Regions from separate parts of the Shinella sp. R2-11 genome, predicted to be linked through region 2. Evidence: predicted binding sites of a transcription regulator. Region 2 holds the regulator's gene; each other region holds the start of a gene.
The links. Region 2 encodes LexA, which represses DNA repair genes until DNA is damaged. Its sites were predicted from a motif close to TGTTCNNNNTGTGTTCNG; they were not measured.
Positions count from the first base shown of each region.

Region 1: the regulator LexA is predicted to act here: its motif matches at 3,164-3,181, upstream of ACZ1A1_RS00615 (PA0069 family radical SAM protein).
Region 3: the regulator LexA is predicted to act here: its motif matches at 3,448-3,465, upstream of ACZ1A1_RS20035 (DNA polymerase IV).
Region 4: the regulator LexA is predicted to act here: its motif matches at 2,415-2,432, upstream of ACZ1A1_RS14965 (helicase-related protein).

Region 1 covers NZ_JBVAPC010000001.1:119,724-124,165, reverse strand. Annotated here, with positions in the region: gene ACZ1A1_RS00630 (SRPBCC family protein) at 1-346, opposite strand, end outside; gene ACZ1A1_RS00625 (ArsR/SmtB family transcription factor) at 343-657, opposite strand; gene ACZ1A1_RS00620 (ribonuclease HII) at 1,011-1,679, opposite strand; gene ACZ1A1_RS00615 (PA0069 family radical SAM protein) at 1,945-3,102, opposite strand; gene ACZ1A1_RS00610 (glycosyltransferase family protein) at 3,238-3,759, shown strand; gene moaB (molybdenum cofactor biosynthesis protein B) at 3,831-4,379, opposite strand; gene ACZ1A1_RS00600 (4-(cytidine 5'-diphospho)-2-C-methyl-D-erythritol kinase) at 4,366-4,442, opposite strand, start outside.
Region 2 covers NZ_JBVAPC010000002.1:296,911-301,352, forward strand. Annotated here, with positions in the region: gene gltA (citrate synthase) at 1-308, opposite strand, end outside; gene ACZ1A1_RS06165 (ComEC/Rec2 family competence protein) at 615-3,086, shown strand; gene lexA (transcriptional repressor LexA) at 3,067-3,792, opposite strand; gene ACZ1A1_RS06175 (molybdopterin molybdotransferase MoeA) at 3,886-4,442, opposite strand, start outside.
Region 3 covers NZ_JBVAPC010000008.1:229,576-234,017, forward strand. Annotated here, with positions in the region: gene ACZ1A1_RS20025 (TetR/AcrR family transcriptional regulator) at 72-689, shown strand; gene ACZ1A1_RS20030 (L,D-transpeptidase family protein) at 682-1,986, opposite strand; gene ACZ1A1_RS20035 (DNA polymerase IV) at 2,097-3,443, opposite strand; gene ACZ1A1_RS20040 (DUF3572 domain-containing protein) at 3,567-3,866, opposite strand; gene ACZ1A1_RS20045 (response regulator) at 4,008-4,379, shown strand; gene ACZ1A1_RS20050 (PleD family two-component system response regulator) at 4,387-4,442, shown strand, end outside.
Region 4 covers NZ_JBVAPC010000005.1:149,031-153,472, forward strand. Annotated here, with positions in the region: gene ACZ1A1_RS14965 (helicase-related protein) at 1-2,291, opposite strand, end outside; gene ACZ1A1_RS14970 (hypothetical protein) at 2,574-3,146, opposite strand; gene thpR (RNA 2',3'-cyclic phosphodiesterase) at 3,174-3,755, opposite strand; gene ACZ1A1_RS14980 (arylesterase) at 3,838-4,442, opposite strand, start outside.

The sequences.
Region 1 (4,442 bases), on a different contig from region 2:
TCTGCGTGCAGCCATTGTCGTTCAAGGCCCACGGCTCCGGCTGGGTGAGCCGGGCATCGTCGAGGCGATGGACGATCCGAAGCGTGGTGCCGCCCGCGTCATTGGGGCTGAGCCGGAATGTCACGACACTTTCGAGATGGGGCGGTTCGTCGTCCCTGATCCTGTAACGGACCTCCTCGCCGGGGATTGCCGAGACCGGGGCGGTATCGGCAAGCTTGTCCGCCGGCAGCCACCGCTCGCGAAATGCAGGCATGTTGATCGCCCGCCACACCTTTTCGGTCGGCGCGTCGAGTTCGTATTCGAGATCGACGCCCGCGGCCTGTCGGTCGGATATCCTGTCGTTCATTGGTCCATGTCCTTCAGCAAGTCCTTCAGAGCGTCGATCCGCGCCGGCCAGTAGGAGCGGTATTTCGCAAGCCAGCCGGCAATGAGCGCGAGCCCGTCCGGATCGACCTCGTAATTCACGAAGCGCCCCTGCCGCTCCTCCCGCACCAGCCCGGCGCCCCGCAGCACGGCGAGGTGCTGCGACATGGCCGGCTGGCTGATCTCCATGCCGTCACGCAACGTACTCGCATTCATCGCACCATCCGCGAGCTTCTCGAAGATGCTGCGCCGGGTGGGGTCGGCCAGGGCCTTGAATATCTCGTTCTCGATCATGGCAATCAGATAAGCATACACTTATCTGATTTGCAACGACCATGCGGGAGGAGATGAAGAGATCGCGCGTAGCGACCATTTCTTTGCAGCCTCTTCGATCTGCGGCAGGCGTCGCCTGCAAGAAGAGCCCGCCTTCGCCTCAAGGGCAGCATAGGGCGAGGTATTGGAATGAGAGTTCGAGCGAGGCCATGGATGTCCTGCCCGCGGTATCTCTCATCCGCCGATCGGATAGGGAAAGGCCAGTGCATAGAGCCGATCGCCCATCCTGGAGGACGCCGCAATCGACAGATCGGAGAAGGGTGCTGCACAGCGCTGCGCACCATGATTGCCGCCAGACGGTTCGGATACGCCGATCAGTCCTGCCGCAGCGGGCGGAAACTCATGCGGTGGAGGCGGCAGGGGCCGATGGCTTGGATGGCCCTGCGGTGGACTTCCGTGGCGTAGCCGGCATGGATGGCGAAGCCGTAGCCGGGGAAAGTGGTCTCGGCGCGGGCCATCATGCGGTCGCGCATGACCTTGGCGACGATCGAGGCGGCGGCGATGGAGACGGAGAGGGCATCGCCCTTGACGACGGCGCGGCCTTCGCAGGCGAGCCCTGGCGGCACGTCGCGGCCGTCCGTCAGGACCAGTTTCGGCGTGACCTCGAGGCCGGCGACGGCCCGGCGCATGGCGTCGAGGCTGGCCTTGCGGATATCGATGACGTCGATGCGGCGCGACGAACTGGAGGCGACCGAGACGAAGGCGCTCTGCATGATGAGCGTGAACAGTGCCTCGCGCCTTGCCGCGCTCAGCTGCTTGGAATCGTGGAGACCGGGCGGGATATTGTCCGGGTCGAGCACCACGGCGGCGGCGACGACGGGGCCGGCGAGCGGGCCGCGCCCGGCCTCGTCCGTGCCGGCGACCGGCCACAGGCCCCGCTCGCGGGCCGCGATCTCCATCGAGAAATCGGGCCCTTCGGGCATGTCGAAAAGGAGGCGGGAATCGGAGGATATGCTCTTGGCCATGGCGGAGACCATGCACATCCGTCCGATTCCCTGCAAGTCCTCCGGCGGATGCGGCGCGCCGGAGGAGCTTCCGTAGCGCCCAGGGGATGGCGCGGGCCGGAAAGCGGTTCTGCCGAGGCCGGCCCGCTATCGGGCCGGAGGGCATATTCAAATCGACGCCGTTAGCTGTGTGGCTCCCTCATCCGGTCCTTCGGGCCGCCTTCTTCCCAAGGGGAGAAGGAAGAATGGCGAGGTCCAATTCCATAGCGATAGGCTTGCCGAAGAGAGATGTGTGGCGACGAGCTTACAGCAGCGAAAGCTGCACGCCGCTGCCCGAGGGCGGGATGAACTGGTCGATGGCGAGGTTGCGGCGGGTGCGGGTCAGCTCCAGCCGCTTGGCGGTCATTTCGAAGCGGCGGGCGATCTGCCAGGCATAGGGGCCGGCGCCCTTCATGCGCTTGCCGAACTCGGCGTCGTAATCCTTGCCGCCGCGCATGGAACGCACCAGCGACATGACATGGCGGTAGCGGTCCGGGTAGTTGCGCAGCAGCCAGTCGCGGAAGAGCGGGCTCACCTCCAGCGGCAGGCGGAGCAGCACGTAGCTCGCCTCGAGTGCGCCCGCCGCCTTGCCCGAATCGAGCACCCGCTCGATCTCGTGGTCGTTGAGGCCGGGGATGATCGGCGCCATCATGATCGCCGTCGGGATGCCAGCTTCCGACAGCGCGCGGATCGCCTCCAACCGGCGCGGCGGGGTTGCGGCGCGCGGCTCCATGCTGCGGGCGAGCTTGCGGTCGAGCGTGGTGACGGACATGCCGACCCAGGCGAGCCCGCGCGCCGCCATACGGGAGAGGATGTCGATGTCGCGCATGACGAGCGCCGACTTGGTGACGATGGAGACCGGGTGGTTCGCCTTGTCCAGCACGTCGAGGATCTGCCGCATGATGCGCCATTCCTTCTCGATCGGCTGATAGGGATCCGTATTGGTGCCGATGGCGATGACGCGTGGCTTGTAGCCGGGCCTGGAAAGCTCCCGCTCCAAAAGCTTCGGCGCATCGGGCTTGGCAAAGAGCTTCGCCTCGAAGTCGAGGCCGGCGGAAAGGCCCATGAAGGCATGGGTCGGCCGGGCGAAGCAGTAGATACAGCCGTGCTCGCAGCCGCGATAGGGATTGATCGAACGGTCGAAGGGAATGTCCGGCGATTCGTTGCGGGTGATGATCGTGCGGGGCTTCTCGACCTGCACCTCCGTGCGGAAGGGGGGAAGTTCCTCCAGCGTCTGCCAGCCGTCGTCGAATGTCTCGCGCGTCACCGGCTCGAAGCGGCCGGTGAAATTGAGGCCCGCGGCGCGGCCGCGCCGCCGGTCGCCGTCGACCCGCATGCCCGTCTGCGCCATCAGCGCATCGGCAACGTCCTTCGTGTGGCCGGGCGCCAATGCGCCCTGCCTGAGGCTCACAAGATCGTTCATGGCTGTCTCCGGGCGGGGCCGTTTCGCCCCGATTCAATGACTATATTCCTATCGCCGAAATGAGAACATTGCAAGAACAAATTTCTGGCGTTGGGGAACGATGGCAATCGATGCTGCAATGCGGTATGGGAAGGAATGCTGACGATCATCATGGAATGCCGCAACGACGAGGCGGAACTGGCGCAGACGCTCTCGGCGCTCGTGGCGGGCGCCGTCGAAGGCGTGGTGCGCGACGTGATCGTGCTCGACCGCGGTTCGTCCGACGGCTCGGCGCGGGTGGCGGACGCTGCCGGCTGCCGTTTCCTCGCGGATTGGGACCTGAAGGACGTGGTGCAGTCGGCGCGTGGCGACTGGCTGCTGCTGCTGGAACCCGGCGCCCGGCCGCTTGCGGGCTGGGTGGACGCCGTCGCCGACCATGTCGCGATCGATCCCAAGCCCGCGCGCTTTGCCGCCTCCCGCAACCATCGCCGGTCCTTCCTCCAGCGGCTCGGCCGCAGGCCGCCGCTCGAACGGGGCTATCTCGTCAGCAAGCGTGCGGCGGCGGCGGCCGTGCGCCCGGGCATGGCGCTGGCGGAGATCGCAAACGGCCGGGCGGCGCGCGAGCTCCTCGCCGAGATCGTGCCGGCCTGGGCAGTGAAGGCGATGCGCGCCGGCTAGAGCAATTCCAGCAAAAGTGCGAAGCGGTTTTGCGTCTGGAATTGCGTTAAAACAAAGAGTTAGAGAGTGAGTCAGCCGGGCGAGCGCTTCAGGTGCTCGTCGAGGCGTGGCATGATTTCCACGAAATTGCAGGGCATGTGGCGATAGTCGAGCTGCGCCTTGAGGATGCCGTCCCAAGCGTCCTTGCAGGCGCCGGGCGAGCCCGGCAGCACGAAGACGAAGGTGGCGTTGAGGACGCCGCCGGTCGCGCGCGACTGGATCGTCGAGGTGCCGATCTTGTCGTAGGAGATGCGGTGGAAGACCTCGGAAAAGCCGTCCATGCGCTTTTCGAAGATCGGCTCCAGTGCCTCGGGCGTTACGTCGCGGCCGGTAAAGCCCGTGCCGCCGGTGGTGATGACGACATCGATGGCTTCGTCGCGCGTCCATGCCTCCACCCGGGCGCGGATCGCGCCGACATCGTCCGGCGCGATGGCGCGGGCGACGAGGCGGTGGCCGGCATCGGCGATGCGCGCGGCGAGCGTGTCGCCGGAGCGGTCGGTCTCGGGCGTTCGCGTATCGGAGACGGTGAGCACGGCGATGCCGACGGGAATGAAGGGTCTCGTTTCGTCAAGCTTCGCCATCGTCGCCTCCGATTGTCCGGGTGGCGCTGATGAACCAGCGGGGATGGCGTTGCGCCAGCATCG
Region 2 (4,442 bases):
TCGTCCTTCTGCGCCTTGGTCGGCAGTTCGCCGTAGAGCAGCAGGTAGCAGACCTCGAGGAAGTCGCCGTGCTCGGCGAGCTGCTCGATCGGGTAGCCGCGGTGCAGCAGCACGCCTTCGTCACCGTCGATATAGGTGATCTTCGATTCGCAGGATGCCGTGGAGGTGAAACCGGGGTCGTAGGTGAAGGTACCGGTATTCTTGTACAGCGTGCCGATGTCGATCACATCGGGGCCGATCGTACCGGACCGGGTGGGCAATTCGACTGACTTGCCACCGACCGATACATCCGCGCTTGTTCCTGTCATAACGATCCTCCGTTGTTTCCGATGGTGGCACGAGGCCTGTGCCGACCCATGAACATGCTCGTTTTGCTAGCCCATTCCACCGCCTCTGCCAAGCACGACGAAAGGTAAATTGTGCATTGCGGAAACAGGCTTTCCGGCAACGCAATATCTACCCTTTCCATGAAGTTGCAAGCAACTTTTGAGGGTGCTTTTCGGATTATGGAGGGAGCATCCTTTCTGTCTGGCTTAGCATTTTGCAAGCCTACTGCCGATTGAAGATTTCCCTGTTCGATTGCATGATGGGCGAGGGGAAGCGGGGCCGATGCCATGGCCGAGGGGAAAGTCGCGGAACGGAAGGAGACGCCGGAGGTCTATGCCTTTCGGTTGGCCGTCGACGACGGCGCCTTGCCGGGTCCGGCGGCGGAAAGGCCACGCCTTCGTCTGCGGCTTGCTTCCTTCTTCCGAAAGATGCGCCGGCTTCTGGCGGAACTGGGCGGCGAGCGGGCCGTCACGGAAGCCTTCGCTGCCGAGCGGGCCTATGGGCACTTCTTCCTCTTCGTTCCCGTCTTTCTCGGAATAGGGGCGGCGCTCTGGTATGTTGCTGCAACCGATCCGCCGCTGCATGCCATGGTCCTTTCGGCCTGCGTCACGATCTGGCCCGCCTGGCGGCTGCGGCATCGGGAGGATTGGGCGGCGCTTGCCGCCGCGGCCGCCTTCCTCATCCCCACGGGCATGCTCTTCGCGGCCATCGAAAGCGCCCGGCTCGACACGGTCATGCTGGATGCGCCGGTGACGACGGATGTCGTCGGCCGGGTGCTGTCGCGCGAGAGCGACGAGCGCGGCGCGATCCGCTATCGCATCGCGGTCGAAGCCACCCGCGATCCGGCGTTGAAGCGCGCGCCCGGCGTCGTGACCATGCTGGCGCGGATGAAGCATGCACCGGTCCCGATCGGCAGCGGCATCGAGGGGCGGGGGCGGATCAGTCCGCCGTCGGGGCCGGCGCTTGTCGGCCTCAACGATTTCGCTTTCGATGCCTATTTTGCCGGCAACGGCGCCGTCGGCTATTTCTATCGCGCGCCGGTCGCCTTGGCGGGCGGCGAGGCCGGATGGGACGTCAGGATCCTGCAGGAGATCGCGATCTGGCGGGACAACCTCACCGAGCATATTCGGGGCCGTATCGGCGGCGATGCGGGGGCGATCGCCGCGGCGCTGGTGACGGCCGAGCAGCGGGCGATCAGCCCGGATACGGTGGAGGCGCTGCGGCAGGCCGGGCTTGCCCATGTGCTCGCCATTTCCGGCCTCAACATGGTGCTCGCCGCCGGCACCTTCCTCGTCGGCGCGCGCATGGCGATGGCGCTCGTTCCGGGCTTTGCCGAGCGCTATCCGGCAAAGAAGATCGCCGCCGTCGGGGCGCTTGTCATGGTGACGCTCTATATCCTCGTCTCGGGCGGCGCCATCTCGGCGGTACGCTCGTGGATCATGATCTGCGTGATGCTCATCGCCGTGCTTTTCGGCCGCTCGGCGATCAGCCTGCGCAATGTGGCGATCTCGGCGATCCTCATCCTGGCGGTGACGCCCTCGGCCGTCACCAATCCGGGTTTCCAGATGTCCTATGCGGCAACGCTCGGCCTCGTGGCGGGCTATGCGGCCTGGCGCGAGCGGCCGGTCCGGCGTGAGAGCCGGGGAGGGCCGTTCCAGCTCTTCGGTGGTTCGGTCGGGCGTTTCCTCGGCGGACTGCTTCTCTCCTCGATGATCGGCAGCCTTTCCACGCTGATCTATTCCATCGGCCATTTCCATCGCATTCCCGCCTACGGGCTCGCCGGAAACCTGCTCGCCATGCCGGTGATCAGCGCCATCGTCATGCCGTTCGGCATGATGGCGGTGCTGCTCATGCCCTTCGGGCTCGACGCCATTCCCTTCGCCATCATGGGCAAGGGCATAGACTGGATGATCGCGCTGTCGAAATGGGTGGCCGGCTGGGAAGGGGAGATCGTCATCGGCCGCATCCCGCCGCTCGCCTTCCTGCTGATCGGCGTCGGCGGCGGCCTGCTCTGCATCCTGCGCACGCGGCTGCGCCATGCCGGAACGGCGCTCGTCCTCGTCGGGATCGGCGTTGCCTGCTGGCCGGAGGGACGCCCGCACCCGGAGGTGCTGGTATCGGAGGACGGCCGCCTCGTCGCCTTCCTCAGCGAGGGCAAGGTGGCAGCAAACCGCACGCGCCCGCCAGGCTTCATCTACGACCAGTGGCGAAGGGCACTCCGGCTCGGTGAGCTCGTGAAACCGGACATGCGGACGACCGCTGGCCTGACGATCGAACAGGTGAAAGAAGAACCGGCCGATACGTCACCGCAAAGGCGCCCGCGCCGGAAGGCCGACCGCGGGAAGGCGGAGGCCGCCTTGATCGCGGCGCTGGAGATGGCCGAACGGAAAAACGGCTTCGTCTGCGAAAGGAAAGCCTTCTGCGCCGCCGTCTCGCCGAGCGGCTGGCGGATCGTTACACTGGAGGACACCGCCTTCCTGGGGCTTGCCTGCGACGGGGCCGACCTCGTCGTCGTGCCCTTCGCCCTCCGGCTCGATGCCTGCCGCTCTGGTGCAAGGCTCGTCACCGCGCGGCACCTGAGGAGGACCGGCGCCCTCGAAATCCGGCCGGCGGCGGATTTAGGCTCCGAGGCGCTCGGCGATGCGGAGTTCGCGGGAGCCGTCGAAACGCTCGACCGCCCCTGGTCCCGGCACCGCACCTACGACTGGCGCACCGACCGTTTCGAAACGGACGCGCCGCTCAGTGATAGCGGCGAATAAGGCCGACCAGCTTGCCCTGGACCTTGACGCGGTCGGGGCCGAAGATGCGGGTCTCGTAGGCGGGATTGGCGGCTTCGAGCGCGATGGAGGCGCCCTTGCGGCGGAAGCGTTTCAGCGTCGCCTCCTCGTCGTCGACCAGCGCCACGATGATCTCGCCCGGATTGGCGCTGGTGGTGCTGCGGATGATGACCGTGTCGCCGTCCAGAATGCCGGCCTCGATCATCGAATCGCCCTTGACCTCCAGCGCATAGTGATCGCCGTTGCCGATCATCTCGGCCGGGACGGTGACGTCATGCGTGTTGTTCTGGATGGCGGAGATCGGTACGCCGGCGGCGATGCGGCCCATGACGGGCACCGAGACGGAAGAGGCCATCTCGGCCTGCGGCGCGGTGCGCTGTGGCGGGGCGGCGGCCGGCGCGGGCTGCTTGCCGCGGCTGCCTTCGATGACGGCGGGGGAAAAGCCGCGCCGGGGCTGGAGGCTGGGCGAATAGGCTTCCGGCAGCTTGATGACCTCGAGCGCCCGGGCCCGGTTCGGCAGCCGGCGGATGAAGCCGCGTTCCTCGAGCGCCGTGATAAGGCGATGGATGCCGGACTTGGAGGCAAGGTCCAGCGCATCCTTCATCTCGTCGAAGGACGGCGGAATGCCCGATTCCTTCATACGCTCATGGATGAACAGCAGGAGTTCCTGTTGTTTGCGCGTCAGCATGGCATCCCCATCGAGAATCGTGAAACAAATCCAGAACAGACACTATCTGTTCCATATGTGTTCCGCAAGGGGCCGCTGAAACAATAATGCCGCTCAGGCTGCGGGCTCGCGCAGGAGGAGGACGTCGCAGGGGGTGCCGGCGTTAGCGGCGGGCGCGTGCGGCGCGCGGATCAGCAGCCCTTCGGATTCGGCGAAGATCTTCATCATCGAGGAATCCTGCTTGTCAAAGGGTGTGACGAGGAGCTCGCCGGCCGGGCCGCGGGCGATGCGGGCGCGGACATAGTCCTGCCGATGGTCGTTCTCGCGGAGCGGCACGGCGGCGATCGCCTCGTGCCGGCGGCTCTTCGGCAGCAGGTGGGCGAGGCGGCGGACCAGCGGCTCCAGGAAGAGCAGCGAGCAGACCATGCTGGAGACGGGATTGCCGGGCAGGCCGACGAACTGAACCGGGCCGAGCCGGCCGACCATCAGCGGCTTTCCGGGCCGCATGGCGATGCGCCAGAAATCGAGCTCCATGCCGGCCTCGCCGAGCACCGGCTGGACGAGGTCGAAATCGCCGACGGAGGCGCCGCCCAGCGTCACCAGCACGTCGATGTCGAGCGACAGGGCATTGCGCACCGCTTCGAGGATAGCCTGCTTGTCGTCGCCGACAA
Region 3 (4,442 bases), on a different contig from region 2:
GCGAGTAAACTGCTCACATTCTGGCAGGGAGGAAGTCGATGTCTACTCGCATTGCGAAAAGGAGCCTGGCGATGCGCAAGGAGCCGCGCCAGTCGCGCTCGCGGGTGACGGTCGAGGCGATCCTCGATGCGGGCGCTCGCATTTTGAGCGACGAAGGCTGGGCGGCCTTCACGACGAACAGGGTCGCCGAGGTCGCGGGCGTGAGCATCGGCTCGCTCTATCAGTATTTCCCCGACAAGCTTTCCCTGGTCGATGCGATCCGCGGCCGCCACCTCGAGGATAGCATGGCGGTCCTGCGCGGGGCGCAGGCGGATGCCCTTTCGCCGTCCGCCTTCGCGGTTTCCGTCGTGCACGGGATGATCGCCGCGCACAGCCGCTATCCCGGCCTCCATCGGGTGCTTCTCGATGAAGCGCCCGCGACGGACGATTATCGCGATCCGGACAGCGAATTCGAAGTCGCGTTTCTCGGCCTCTACGCGAAGGCTATTGCCTCATGCCGCAAGGGCGCGGTCACGACGGAAGATCGCGAGGCCGCGCGCATCCTCTCGGATGCCATCGACGGGGTTATTCACAACGCGGCCCGGCGGGGCACGTTGGGCGATTCCGCCGTCGCGAGTGGATTGGTGCGGCTCGTCAGCCTTTATCTCGGCGATGCGTCGGCATCGCCGCCCGGGCCGATCGTCAATTGACGACCGTGATCGACGATCTCTTTTTCTTCTTCTTGCCCTGCACGACCGCCGCGTCCGCCTTCTGTACCTTGCGGGTCACGGTGATGAAGTCCGTGCCGTCGCCGGTTTCAGGGCCGAGGCCGGTGTCGGAGATGGAGAGGGACGCGCCTTCGCTGACGAGGCGGGAGATGTGGTTGCGCGTCTCCTCCGGAATATCGAGCCGGTCGAGCGTCTTCGAGATGGCGTCCGGTGCTTCGGCGTCGGCCTCGGTGGTGATGCCGAGGCGCTTCATGGTGGCCTTCGGGAGCTGGTTGTCCATGCTAACGCCGTACCATTCGGCCGTGCCCTTGTCGGCATCGACGTCGCGGGCGATGAGGAAATGCGTGCCGAGCGCGATTTCCGGCTCGCGGATGGTGATCGGCTCCTCGATGAGCGGCGTGAATTTCTGGCGCACGAGGACCTGGCCGTTCGGCGGCGTGCCCTTGCCGGCTTTCGCATAGACGGCGGCGAGGAGTTCCGGCGTCACCATGCCGTCCTCCTTGAGCCCTTCGGCGAGCTGGAAGGCACGGATGGCGACGACCGTCTGCTTGCCGTGGCGCCCGTCGGGCATGCCGGCATCGTAGCCGAGGTCCGCCAGCATCCGCTGGAGGTCGAGCAGCATCTCGCGCTCGCCGCGGCGCGTGACGAGGATGCGGATCGGGTCCCGTTCGGTGCGCTCCACGGCGGGGGTGAGGATTTCCGGCTTCGGATCGGTCATCGCCACCTCGACGCTCTTGTCGCCGGCCTCGATGAGCGCGGGGCGCAGGCCCGCATCGGAAAGCAGCGGCGTGTCGGGCACGACGACGGAGGGCCGGAAGAGCGCGTCGTGCACGATGCGCTGCGGCGCGACCTCGCCGTCGGTGATCAGCACGTGGCCGCCGCGCCGCGTGACGGAAAACAGCGTCTTGGCGAAATCGTTCGGCAGGCGCACGCAGCCATGCGAGGCGGGGTAGGACGGCACGCTGTTGGAGGCATGCAGCGCGATGCCCGACCAGGTGAGCCGCTGCATGAAGGGCATCGGCGCGCTGTCATAGATGTTCGAGAAGTGCGAGCGCTTCTTTTCGAGGATCGAGAAGATGCCGGTCGGCGTCCCGTGGCCGGCCTTGCCGGTGGAGACGCGCGAGGTGGCCACCACCACGCCGCCGTCGTAGATCTTCAGCTCCTGGCGGTCCTTCGACACGATGATCTGGAGCGGCCCTTCCAGCGTTCCGCCGAGCACGGTGGTGCAGCTCAGCATCAGGCCCAGAATGCTCATGCCAGTGGCGAGGCGAAACTTCATGTAACCCATCCGTACGCAATACAAACCGGTGGCAAGCCTAGGACATCGGGCTTAAGGAAGGCTTGATGCGTGCCATCCCGATGCAGGGAAGGACGCGGGCCTGCGGGGTTTTATTCGCCGGGATCGCCGGTTTTTCCCGAGGTCTTGACGGTCAACTTTCCGTGAAAGCGCTCCGGGCCCGTCTTGCCGAATGTATAGCCGGTCTCCACGCTCGCCTTGCCGAACTTGTCGCGCAGCGTGTTCATGGCGGCTTCCGCCGCCGCGCGGCGTGTCGCGGCGGGATCGACGAGGTCGGGCGGATCGGCGCGGCCGGGATCGGCAAGGTCGCTGACGCCGATGCCGATGAGGCGGTATTTCGTGCCATCCGCCTCCTTGCGCAGGAGCTCCATGCCGGTGCGGAAGATCCGGTCGGCGAGCATGGTCGGGTCTTCGAGCTTGCGGTTGCGCGTGCGGCTCTTGAAATCCGCCGTCTTCAGCTTGAGCACGACGGTCTGGCCGGCGATGCCGGATTTGCGCAGCCGCGTGGCGACCTTCTCGCTCAGCCGGCGCAGATGCGCGGTGAGTTCGTCATAGCGCGAGATGTCGTCGAAGAAGGTGGTCTCGGCCGAAACGCTTTTTGCCGGGTCGTTGGGATGCACCTCGCGGTCGTCCTGCCCGCGCGAAAGGTGGAAGAGCCGCTTGCCCATGACGCCGTAGCGGCGCATCAGGTCGGTTTCCTCCATCGTCTGGAGCTGGCCGACGCTGCGGATGCCGTCGCGCTCCAGCGTCTCGGCAAAGGCCTTGCCGACGCCCCAGATCAGCCGCACCGGCTTGTCGCGCAGGAAATCCAGCGCTTCGGCCGCGCCGATGATGGAAAAGCCGCGCGGCTTGTTGAGGTCCGAGGCGACCTTGGCGAGGAACTTGCAGTAGGAGAGCCCGACGGAAATGGTGATGCCGATCTCCTTCTCCACGCGCTGGGTGAAACGTGCCAGCACGCGGGCAGGGGGATCGTGGTGCAGCCGCTCGGTGCCCTTCAGCTCCAGGAAGGCCTCGTCAATGGAAATCGGCTGCACGAGCGGCGTCAGCTCCTGCATCATCGCGCGCACCTCGCGGCCGACCTTGACGTATTTCTCCATGTCCGGCTTGATGACGACGGCGTTCGGGCAGGCTTCCAGCGCCTTGAACATCGGCATGGCGGAGCGCACGCCGTGGATGCGCGCGATATAGCAGGCCGTGGAGACGACACCGCGCTTGCCGCCGCCGATGATCACCGGCTTGTCGGCAAGCTCCGGATCGTCGCGCTTCTCGATCGCGGCATAGAAGGCATCGCAGTCGATATGGGCGAGCGTCAGGTCGTAAAGCTCGCCGTGATAGAGGAGGCGCGGGCTGCCGCAGGCCCGGCAGCGGCGCAGGCCCGCGGGCTGCCCGGCAAGGCAGTCGCGGCAGAAGCCCGGAAAACGCGTGTCGGCGGTGCTCATGATCTGGAACAAATATTGAACATCGCGACATTAAAGCCTAAATTCGCGAGTCTCAACAGGCAGAGGGGCTGAACGCATGACGATGCACAGGCATGCGCAGGATGGACCCCACGGACCGGCTTGTCAGAGGTCGCCGCCGCCATGGGGGCCGGACAGGACCGCATGGGCGTGGACGACGGCCTCCGGCTGGATGCCCGTCGCGGCGCTGAAGGCCATGAGCGTCGGCTCGTGCTCCATGAGGAAATCGACGAGGCCGGCAAGGAAGCCGGGGTCGTTCACCGCGTTGCGGACCTCGCCGGGGGCGACGCCTGTCAGCGCCAGGAAACGCGACAGGAGCTCCGGCTCGCCGGCCAGCCAGCCGAGGATGGAAAGGGCCGTCGCATCCGCGTCTTCACGCGCGGGTGTTTCTTTTTGGCGTTTCATTCTTTTCCCTCGGGAAATTTACCTTTTCATCAACCAAGTGACGCTAACGTGGCTGCGGTCGGGCTGGGTGATTTCGGCTTTGCCGCAACTTATCTATCTCCCGGACGGTTGCAAGGCCGGCGAGAGGAACAGGGACGCACGATGCCCAAGCAGGTCATGATTGTCGAGGACAACGAGCTGAACATGAAGCTCTTCCGGGACCTCATCGAGGCGTCCGGCTATCTGACCATCCAGACCCGGAACGGGATGGAGGCTCTCGATCTCGCGCGCAAGCACCGCCCCGACCTGATCCTGATGGACATCCAGCTCCCGGAGGTTTCTGGCCTTGAAGTCACCAAGTGGCTGAAAGAGGACGACGAGCTGCACGTCATTCCCGTGATCGCCGTCACGGCCTTCGCGATGAAGGGCGACGAGGAGCGGATCCGGCAGGGCGGCTGCGAGGCCTATGTCTCCAAGCCGATCTCCGTGCCGAAGTTCATCGAGACCATCAAGACCTATCTCGGGGACGCATGAGGCGGACATGACAGCGCGAATCCTCGTCGTCGACGATATCCCGGCCAATGTGAAGCTGCTCGA
Region 4 (4,442 bases), on a different contig from region 2:
GTGCCGGGCTTCCATTGCAGGAGCGGACGGATGAGGTCGGCAAGGCGCTCCAGGATGTCGATGCGCACGGCGCGCTTGCCGAGGAAACGGAAGCCGGCGAGCTTGTAGAAGGCGCGCTCGAAGGCCGGATCGGTGACGACCGAGGTGCGGCCGGCCGCCAGCACCGGGATGAGGTCGCCATAGCCCGGCTTGTCGAGACCGTCGTTCTTCAGCGCCCAGAGCAGCGTGATGAGCTCGGCCGGGGCGGGCTTCAGCAAGGCCGGCATGAAGATGTGATAGGCGCCGAAGCGGATGCCGTGCTTGCGCATGGAAGCACGGGCGTCCTGGTCGAGCGCCTTCACGTCGTCGGCGACGTCGCGGCGGAACAGCACGCCGAGGTTTTCGACGAGCTGGAAGGCGAGGCCCTTGGCAAGGCCCTGCAGGTCTTCCGCGCGGGAAAGATCGTCCAACGGCTTCAGCACGGTCGCGATGTGATGGTTCACGAAGCGCTCGATACGGGCGGCGACATGGTCGCGCGCATTGCCCGTCAGCTGCTCGTCGGAGAGCAGGATGACGCGAGGGCGCATGATGTGGTCGGAGGCGGAAAGGCGCGCGACGGGATCGCCGAGCCAGCGCACGGTGCCGTCCGAGCTCAGCGCGAGATCGGCATTGCCGGCGGCATGCAGGCGTGCGGCACGGGCCTCGAACTCCAGCGCGAGCGCCTTCTGCGCAGCCGCTTGCACGGCCTTCGCATCGGGGCCTTCCGTCCCGGCGGCCAGCGTGAACCGGAAACCGGCCAACTGCCCGACATGATGTCCCTCTACGAAGACATCGCCATTCACACTGATTTCAGCTTCCAGCATCGCATTCTCTCTCAGGCGCTTCATGAGCACAGATGTCCTGCGATCAACAAAGCGTTTCGTCAACCGTTCATGTAGCGCATCGGACAATCGGTCTTCGATTTCCCGCGTCTTTTCCTGCCAGTGTGTCGGATCGGCAAGCCATCCGGGCCGATTCGACACATAGGTCCAGGTCCTTATCTGCGCGATTCGTGCCGAAAGCGTGTCGATCTCGCCATCGGTCCTGTCGGCCCGGCGAACCTGGTCCGCCAGAAAATCCTCGTTCACCGTGCCACGCTTTACGAGGTCCGCATAGAGCGTCGAGATGAGATCGGCGTGCTGGGCGGGCGTGATGCGGCGATAATCGGGAAGCGCGCAGGCTTCCCAGAGTTTTTGCACGCGCTCGGGGGTCGTCGCAAGGTCGCGGACGTCGGGATAGCGCGAAAGATGGTCCAGCGCCTGCTGGTCGACGGCCGGCAGCGCCCGCGTCAGTCCCCCTATCGGCGGCGGCGCGTCGAGCGACTGGCGGAGCGATTGCAGCGAGGCATAGTCGAAGCGGGTCGTGCGCCATTGCAGCACCTTCACGGGATCGAAATGATGCGTCTCAATGCGCTTGACCAGCTCGTCGTCAAAGGGATCGACGCGGCCCGTCACGCCGAAGGTGCCATCGCGCAGGTGCCGGCCGGCGCGGCCGGCGATCTGGGCGAGCTCGGCCGGGTTGAGGTTGCGGAACTGGTAGCCGTCGAATTTTCGATCCTGCGCGAAGGCGACATGGTCGACGTCGAGGTTGAGGCCCATGCCGATGGCATCGGTGGCGACGAGATATTCGACGTCACCCTCCTGGTAGAGCGCGACCTGCGCATTGCGGGTGCGGGGCGAGAGCGCCCCGAGCACCACCGCCGCCCCGCCGCGCTGGCGGCGGATCAGCTCGGCGATGGCATAGACCTCGTCGGCCGAGAAGGCGACGATGGCGGTGCGCTGCGGCAGGCGCGTGATCTTCTTCGAGCCGGAATAGAAGAGCTGCGACAGGCGCGGCCGCTCGATGACATGGATACCGGGCAGGAGCTGCTCGAGGATCGGCTTCATGGTGGCCGCGCCGAGCAGCAGCGTCTCGTCGCGGCCCCTCAGATGCAGAACCCGGTCGGTGAAGATGTGGCCGCGTTCCAGATCGCCGGCAAGCTGCACCTCGTCGATGGCGACGAAGGCGGCGCGCGTCTCGCGCGGCATCGCCTCCACCGTGCAGACCGAGAAACGCGCCATATGCGGCGTGATCTTCTCCTCGCCGGTGACGAGCGCGACATTGTGCTGGCCGACCTTCTCGACGAGGCGCGTATAGACCTCGCGCGCGAGAAGGCGCAGAGGCAGGCCGATGACGCCCGTCTCATGTGCCACCATGCGCTCGATTGCGTAGTGGGTCTTGCCCGTATTGGTCGGGCCGAGCACCGCGGTCACCCCGCGGCCGCTCAGGATCATGGGTGCTTGCGACAAGACATGCCCCGGCAGGTTTCAGTTTCGGGCTCACAGATGCCCATCGGGGCGGCCGATGGCAAGGGGGGAGGCGAAATAGGGCGGTTTTCCCGATGCTTTGCAAGAGTCTGGAACAGGGCACGAACGAAACGGAGACGAATCGATGACTCTGGGTGATTCAGGGTTTGTTCTCTGCAACGAATTGATGAGGTGCCCGTGGGCACCACGAAATGCCGAATCGCAACAAGGGGTAAGCGCTTTGGCAAGCTTTACTTCAAAAGCTGGCGATCAAGCTTCCGCCGACGAAAGAGGGGCGAACTGCTCAACCCTGCGCGGCGAAAGGATCAGGGCACGGAGGTGCAGTATCCACAGAGCGAAACCGGCTTCCCAGAGAGGAGTGAATTGAATGATGGGCCTTCGCATGGTTAGAGTCACCGGCTCGGCGCTTCCTCCGCAATCTCCTGTAATGGTCTGGAGAACAGATACTTCCCAAAGATATCGTCCCATGTCGAAAATAATCGGCAAAAGGGCGGCTGCCGTCAGAAGCGTTACGATCCAATTCCAAGGCGCGGTACCGAGGTGCAAGTCGAAAATATCCGCACCGGCAACGCGCTTACGCACAATCATGAACACCGGGATCGCAGGAACTACTAGGGAAAGCAATGTCCACGGGATTAGAGCTTGGTGCAGCCATGAGATCGGAACGCCGAGGCTATCGCATTGCGGGTTTGGAGCGAACCATTTTGGTTCGATGAGAATATCCAACATACCGATCGGAAGCACTAGCCATAGCAATAGAGCGCCTGCGACCCAGTAAACGATACGGCTGTTACCCGTCGATCGAATTGCGGCAATGCGCACCAGATATGCTCCGTGAGGCTTTGGCGATCACGCCAGATGGTCGCGCAGGTCCGCCCCGTCCCAGCCGCCGCCGGCCTCGTAGAGCGGAAACACCTCTTCCGTCAGATACGGCCCGCCGCCGACCGATTCCTTCGAGGACATCAGCACGAAGCGGTTCACGGTGAAGGGGGCGGTGTGGAAGTTGCCGCGGCCGGAGAGGTAGTGGGCGACGTCCTCGGTGCGGGCGTTGCGCAGGCGCGCGAGCGTGACGTGCGGGGTGAACTTGCGCGGATCGGCGGGAAGGCCGAGGCGCTGGCAGATGCGCTCGACCTCGCCCTGCAGCGCGTACATTTCCGGCGCCTGCGTGACACCGGCGAAGACCGAATGCGGCTTCTTCGAGCCGAAGGAGCCGATGCCGGAAAGCGCGAGCTGGAATTCCGGGCGTTCGATACGGTCGAGCCTGTCGACCACCTCGTCGGCGGTGCGCCCGTCAATATCGCCGATGAAGCGCAGGGTGATGTGGAAGTTCTCGACGTCGATCCAGCGGGCTCCGGGAAGTCCGCCTCTCAGGAGCGAGAGGCTCATCGCCGCGTTGCGCGGCACTTCGAGGGCGACGAAAAGTCTCGGCATGGCGACTTCTCCCTGCTGGAAAGTAACGTCAGCGAATCACGCAACGGATTTTTGCGCAACCCTAATTTCGCACCCGCGAGAACTACTCCCCTACCTTGATCGACTTGAGGAAGGTCTCGACCGTCGGCAGGATGGACTGGACCATGACGTCCACGCCCGCCGGGTTCGGATGCATTCCATCCTCGATCTGGAGGTTCGCCTTGGTGACGACCCCGTCGAGGAAGAACGGATAGAGCGGAACGCCGTGCTTTTCCGAAAGGCGCCTGTAGATGCCGTCGAAGCGCCCGGCATAGTCCGCGCCCATGTTGGGCGGGGCGAGCATGCCGGCGAGCAGCACCGCGATGCCGCGCTCCTTGAGGCGCGTCAGCATGGCGTCGAGGTTCTTCTCGGTCTCCTCCGGCGCGATGCCGCGCAGCGCGTCGTTGGCGCCGAGCTCGAGGATGACGCCCTGCGTCCCGTCGGGGATCGACCAGTCGAGGCGGGCAAGGCCGCCGGAGGTCGTGTCGCCCGAGACGCCGGCATTGGCGATCTCGACCTCATGGCCCTTCGCCCGAAGAGCCGCCTCCAGCTTCACCGGGAAGGCGTCGGCGGCCGGAAGCTGGTAGCCGGCCATCAGGCTGTCGCCGAAGCCGACGAGCTTCAGGGGTTCGGCCTGGGCGATGCCCGTGGATAACAAAGCTGTGATTG